Regions from separate parts of the Halomonas sp. AOP7-B1-5 genome, predicted to be linked through region 3. Evidence: predicted binding sites of a transcription regulator. Region 3 holds the regulator's gene; each other region holds the start of a gene.
The links. The regulator PhoB, encoded in region 3, activates phosphate uptake and scavenging genes when phosphate is short. The targets are predictions, from matches to a motif close to TGTCATANNNNTGTCANA.

Region 1 (2,270 bases), on a different contig from region 3:
CTCTATTCCAAGCGCCGCGTCTGGGACATCGCGGATGCCAATCCATTGATAGCCCATGCGGATACCCCGCTTGAAGTATTGAGCCAGCAGTTAACCGACAGTCACGATATCGAACAGGAGGACTTCGTGATTGTGGATGCCAATGGTGACTATCTGGGGATGGGCAGCATTATTGATTTGCTGCGTGAGATTACTGCTATACAGGTGCGTCAGGCACGCCATGCCAACCCGCTCACCGGACTTCCGGGTAACATATTAATTAATGAAACACTGACCAATTATCTTGCCGCCGAGCAGGGCTTTGCCGCGGCCTATGTTGATTTGGATAACTTCAAGGCGTTTAACGATGCCTACGGCTATGCGCGTGGCGACCATGTCATTATTGCCTTATCCCGTTTGCTTCAGGCCCAGGTAGACAACGCGGGCGGCTTTATCGGTCACATTGGCGGCGATGATTTTATGATGCTGCTGCCGTTAAGCCATTGGGAAAACGTATGTCAGCAAATCCTGGACTCGTTTGAAGTGATGGCTCCGGGTTTTTATGAGGATAGCGACCGTGAACAAGGTGGCATCTCGATTGAAAACCGCCAGGGCAGCGTAAGCTTTTTTCCCTTTGTGAGCGTCTCTGTCGCCGTTAAGCCGGTTATCGACCCCGCCGTCTGCAAAGCGCTGGACATTGCCGCGCAGCTTTCAGAGTTAAAGCATCAGGCTAAGAAGATCGTAGGTAACAGCATGTTTGTGGAGCGTCGTACCTGCTAATTCAAGGCGCTTTGATCTCTATTGGTTTTTTTCTGATGCGTCATTAATTAGTCATTAGAGTGTCTTAGGGTTGTCATCTAGTGTCGGCAGGATAGCGCTATCTTCGAACAACACATTAGGTGACCTATGCACTCTTTGTCTCTGCCCCGCACGTTGATCAGCGCGGCTGTCATCAGTGCTTTTGCTCTGGTAACGGCCAATGCCTCGGCAGATCTTTCTACGCGCTACGTGGATAACGATGGCGATATGGTGGCGGATACGCCGAGCGACGAGTCGCAGTGGGTCGACCCCGATACATTGATTTTTGCCTATACCCCGGTTGAAGACCCGGCGGTTTACGCCGATGTATGGGCTGATTTTCTTGATCACCTAAGTGAAACAACCGGTAAAAAAGTCCAGTTCTTTCCGGTGCAGTCCAACGCTGCTCAGCAGGAAGCCCTGCGCGCTGGTCGTTTGCATGTAGCAGGCTTTAACACCGGCGGTGTACCGGTTGCCGTAAACTGCGGCGGTTTCCGTCCGTTTGCCATCATGGCCGCCGATGACGGCAGTTTTGGTTACGAGATGGAAATTATCACCTACCCAGACAGCGGCATTGCATCGGTCGAAGATCTGGAAGGCCGTCAGCTGGCGTTCACTTCTGAGACGTCCAACTCAGGATTCCGGGCGCCTTCCGCGCTGTTACGCTCTGAATATGGCCTGGAAGCCGATGAAGACTTCGAGACGGCTTTCTCTGGGTCTCACGATAACTCCATTTTAGGTGTGGTAAATAAAGACTATGACGCTGCCGCCATTGCCAACTCGGTAGGCAAGCGCATGATTGCCCGCGGCGTGGTCAATGAAGGCGACTACGACATTATTTATACCTCTGAAACCTTTCCCACCACGGGCTACGGTCTGGCGCATAACCTGAACCCAGAGCTTGCTGAGAAAATTCAGGATGCGTTCTTCAGCTACGACTGGGAAGGCTCTGCGCTGCAGGAAGAGTTTGCTAATTCCGGTGAAGCCCAATTTATCCCTATCACCTACGAAGAGCAGTGGGCGGTTATTCGCACTATCGCTGATGCCAACGGCGTGACGTACGACTGCGACTGAGTCAGCCAATAATTTTTGTAGACATTCGGCCAGGAGGTTAACCCCTTCTGGCCGTTACATTATGTATAAGAGGTAGAACGATGTTGACACTCAGCGGCGTTACCAAGCGTTATCCCACCGGAGATCGTGCGCTCACCGATATCGAACTTACGCTGCCCAAAGGGCAGGTGATGGCGCTGATTGGGCCATCCGGTGCGGGCAAAAGTACGCTGATTCGCTGTGTGAACCGCCTGGTGGAACCTACCCAGGGCAGCATTCGTCTGGACGATGTAGAGCTTACCCGTCTTTCAGGCAACGGGCTGCGCAAGGCGCGCCGCTCAATGGGCATGATTTTCCAGGAGTATGCGCTGGTTGATCGTCTAACGGTCATGGAAAACGTGCTTTCAGGGCGGCTTGGCTATGTGGGCTTCTGGCGCAGC
Region 2 (2,270 bases), on a different contig from region 3:
CCCGCTTCGGTGGCGTAGGCTACTGCGTGGTTGCAGCAGGCATCGGGCAGGTGGTCTTTGGCCAAGCGCAACACTGCGTGATTATCTCGGTCGGCCAGCCCCGGCACTGTCACATTCAGTGGTTCGGTCACAATTTCCACTTGCTTGCCACGTGCCTTTAGCTCGGCACTTAACGTGTCGGCATACGTCTCAAAACGAGCGAACACCTCTTCGAACGTCTCGGTGGGTAGATGACGAATCTCCCACTCAAACTGACACTCCCGCGCCATAATGTTGATCGCGGTGCCGCCCTTGATCCTGCCAACGTGCAAACTGGTGTGGGGTACGTTGAACGCTTCATCGACACACCCTTCATCCACCAGGACTGTCATGGTGTCTTCAATAAAGGTGACCAGGCGTGCCGCCACATGAATCGCCGATGTGCCCTGATTGACCTGACTACTATGCGCCTCGCGCCCGATGACCGTCGTGCGCAGGTTAGTTGCCCCTTTTTGGGCGACCACCGGCTGCATGCTGGTCGGCTCACCGACAATCACATGCGCCGTGGTGGAGTAGCGCTCATAGAAGCGCTTGATCAACGCAGGCGCCCCCACACAGCCAATCTCCTCGTCGTAGGAAAAGCCAAAATAGATAGGCTGCTGCAAAGGCGCTTTCACCCACGTGGGCACCATGGCGAGTGCACAGGCAATAAATCCCTTCATATCGCAGGTGCCACGCCCGTAAAGCTTACCGTCCTGGCCGTCATGCAAGCCAAAAGGATCGGTCGACCAGGGCTGGCCTTCCACCGGCACCACGTCGGTATGGCCGGAAAGCATCACCCCACCTGGCGCGTCGGGGCCTACGCGGGCGATCAGGTTCGCCTTGGTACCGCAGGGGCTCATTACCCGCTCAGAGGCGATGCCATACTCTTCAAGATAGCCTTCGACAAACTCGATCAGCGCCAGGTTGGAGCCCCGGGAGGTGGTATCGAAGGAGACCAGTTTGGTCAATAGCGCTATTGCGTCACTCATATGATTCTCGCTGGTTATACACTTCGTCTAACCCTATCACCGGCTTCCTCGTGCGCCTACTGCCAAAGTTGAACGTGGTCATACCCAGTTAACTTAGCAGTCATCAAAATGTCATCTACACTGACTACTGTTCAGTGCATCCAAAAACCTTAACAAACGCACTGTGCCACCTGGCTTATGTCAGGCTCAAAAGGAGCTCTTATGTCTCGTTTTATGTTACGCGCGTTATCTGCCGGTATCGCCGCGGCTACTCTGAGTGTTTCTGCCCACGCCGCTACCGAGATCACCTGGTGGCACTCCATGGGCGGCGAGCTGGGCGAGCGCTTGAGCGTGCTTGCTGAAGACTTCAATGCCACCCAGGATGAGTATCGTGTCACGCCTTCCTACCGGGGCGAGTACGAACAAACCATGGTTAACACCATTGCCGCCTTCCGCGCAGGCGAGCAGCCTCACATCGTACAAATTTACGAAGTAGGCACCGGCACCATGATGGCCGCCCAAGGCGCCATCTATCCCGTTTATGAGCTGATGGAAGAGCACGGCAACACCTTTGACCCGAACGACTACCTGCCCGTGGTGACCGGTTACTACACCGATACCAACGGCAACATGCTCTCCATGCCGTTCAACTCGTCCACGCCGATTCTTTACTACAACAAAGCCATTTTTGAAGCGGCTGGCCTAGACCCTGAGTCACCGCCTACTACGTGGGCCGAGATGGGCGAGATGGGCCAACAGATTGTCGATGAAGGCGCGGCCTCCTGCGGCTTCACCATGGCCTACGCGGCCAACTGGGTGGGCCTCGAGAACTTCTCAGCACTGCACAATCAGTCCATCGGCACCCAGGAAAACGGCTTCGGTGGTCTGGATACCGAGTTTGCCTTTAACGGCGACGTACAGGCACGCTTCTGGGATCAGTTGAAAGAGTGGTCTGATAGCGGCGTCTACAGCTACGCAGGCCCAGCCAACGGCCCGGATGCGGCACCTTCGTTCTATGCAAGCGACTGCGCGATGTATATGAACTCGTCGGCGTCACGCGCCGACGTGCTGGCTAACTCCGACTTCGACGTAGGCTTTGGCATGCTGCCCTACTACGACGACGTAGACGGCGCACCGCAAAACTCGATCATCGGCGGCGCGACTCTGTGGGTGCTTTCAGGCCACGAAGACGACGAGTACACCGGCGTTGCCGAGTTCCTCGAGTACCTGTCGCTTCCCGAAGTGCAGGCCGAGTGGCACCAAGGCACCGGCTACCTGCCG
Region 3 (2,270 bases):
GCCATCCAGCGCAGAGTAATCTGGCTACCTGGCGGCGTATAGCGCACGGCATTAAAAGTCAGGTTGGAAATGGCGCTGCGAATTTCCTGCTCACTCCCCACCAACCCCGCATCGTTTTCAATCTCGACACGCACGCTATGCTGGTGGTGCGATAGAGCGAGTGCATCCTGACAAACACTATTCAGAAGGCGCTCAATAGATAGCGGCTGATGATCTTCGCCACCCTGATCAATCTCCAAACGCGACAGCAGCAGCAGATCATTCACCAGATTTTGCATACGCTGGGTCTGCTCCTGCATCTTCTCAATACCCCGGCCTAAGCGGGGCGGAAGCTGGTCGGCCAGATCGCCATAGGTTTCCAGATAGCCCAGAAGAACGGTCAACGGAGTACGCAGTTCGTGGGAAACATTGGCGACGAAATCGCGGCGCATTTGCTCAAGGCGATGTAAACGGGTGATATCCCGCGCCATCACCAAGCGCTCATCGTCACCGTAGAGGGTAATCTGGTATTGCAGGACGCTACGCTCATCAATCGGCGAGGTCAGAGTTAACGGCTCGCTATAATTGCGTGCATTGAAGTAGCTGATAAAGTCTGGGTCGCGCAGTAGATTGGTGATGTGCTGACCACGATCATGCGCTGTCTGCAGGCCCAGCATCTTCGTTGCGGCGCTGTTCCACCACTCAAGATCACCGTGCCGGTCAAGCATGACTACGCTGTCGCGCATAGCCTCAGAGGATTCCTGAATGCGTGCCAGCGTCGCCCGTAATCGTCCCTGGGTGATACGCTGGCTTTTTTGATAGCGATAAAGACGATCAAGCAGATCCCCCCACATGCCACTGGCCGCGGGCGGTTCATTATGCGGATTGAGGGTGAGCCACTGAAAAAGCACGCGTAGCTGACGTAGATGGTAGAACAAGCAGACGGCCAATCCGGCCGACAACCCCAGCCCTGCCGAACCCAATAGCCATCCCAGGCAAACCCCAATGGTCGCTAACCAGGCAATGCGCCACAGCTCACGGCTCCACAGGCGCACAATTACACCCGGGCAGAGAAGCGATAACCGGTACCCCGTACCGTCTGGATCAGGTTCTGATGCACTTCGCCCAATGCTTTACGCAAGCGCCGTATATGGACATCCACGGTGCGCTCCTCAACGTAGACATTGCCGCCCCACACCTGATCGAGCAGTTGGCTGCGTGTGTAAGCCCGCTCCTGGTGGGTCATAAAGAACTGCAGCAGGCGGTATTCGGTAGGTCCCATTTCAAGCGCCTTACCGTGAGCGCTTACGCGGTGGCTAACCGGATCCAGCAGCAGGCCATTGATTTCGATCGGGTCTTCCACGCCGCGTGGCGTGGCGCGACGCAGTACGGCTTTCAGGCGTGCGACCAGCTCGCGCGGTGAAAAAGGTTTGGTAATGTAATCATCCGCCCCCGACTCAAGCCCCTGAATCTTATTATCCTCTTCGCCTTTGGCGGTGAGCATAATAATGGGCAGTTCAGCCGTCGCTTCTTCACGCTTTAGGCGTCTTGCCAGCTCAATACCGCTGGTGCCCGGCATCATCCAATCAAGCAGTAGCAAGTCGGGCTGATGGTCTACCACCAGCGCGTGGGCATCCTGGGCGTTATCCGCTTCAAGCACGCGATAGTCCGCCATTTCCAGCGCTACGGCGATCATCTCGCGGATAGACGCTTCATCATCGACAATCAAAACGGTCTTGGCGGTCATCCCAGGGCCTCACGGTGTTCAAAGAAGGAAATTCAATGACATCTCAGTGACAATAACACCATGACTTGATGACACTTATATGACAAGCATTAATCGCGCTGAGCAGGCTTAGCCCACAACCGGCCATTCGCTAAGCGCAATGCCTGCAAAAATGAGTAGCCCCGCCCAGTGGTTATTCAAAAATGCCTGGAAGCACGGGTCACGCTCACGATGACGAATCAGGCGCTGCTGATGGATAAATGTCGCCGCCATACCGGCAAGCCCCAGCCAGAAAAAGCCGCCTAACCCGACGCGCACGCCGACCCAGGCCAAAAGCGCGAGCGTGGCGATCTGCAACAAGCCAATGATCAGACGATCTGCGTCACCAAAAAGCACTGCCGTTGATTTAATGCCGATTTTCAAATCATCATCACGATCAACCATGGCGTACTGAGTATCGTAGGCCACCGTCCACAGCACGTTGGCAAAAAAAAGTAGCCAGGCATCTAGCGGTACATGCCCTAATACGGCGCCAAACGCCATGGGGATCGCCCAGGAAAAAGCC

Region 1: phnD (phosphate/phosphite/phosphonate ABC transporter substrate-binding protein) is a predicted target of PhoB. The motif match lies at 820-837, and genes of this name have one in related genera.
Region 2: ugpB (sn-glycerol-3-phosphate ABC transporter substrate-binding protein UgpB) is a predicted target of PhoB. The motif match lies at 1,109-1,126, and genes of this name have one in related genera.

The regions. Positions count from the first base shown of each region.
Region 1 is NZ_JBQTDC010000046.1:17,146-19,415, forward strand. Features, by position in the region: gene ACT3XD_RS17130 (bifunctional diguanylate cyclase/phosphodiesterase) at 1-759, shown strand, start outside; gene phnD (phosphate/phosphite/phosphonate ABC transporter substrate-binding protein) at 886-1,851, shown strand; gene phnC (phosphonate ABC transporter ATP-binding protein) at 1,932-2,270, shown strand, end outside.
Region 2 is NZ_JBQTDC010000003.1:164,974-167,243, reverse strand. Features, by position in the region: gene argE (acetylornithine deacetylase) at 1-1,010, opposite strand, end outside; gene ugpB (sn-glycerol-3-phosphate ABC transporter substrate-binding protein UgpB) at 1,212-2,270, shown strand, end outside.
Region 3 is NZ_JBQTDC010000006.1:703-2,972, forward strand. Features, by position in the region: gene phoR (phosphate regulon sensor histidine kinase PhoR) at 1-1,034, opposite strand, end outside; gene phoB (phosphate regulon transcriptional regulator PhoB) at 1,037-1,726, opposite strand; gene ubiA (4-hydroxybenzoate octaprenyltransferase) at 1,835-2,270, opposite strand, start outside.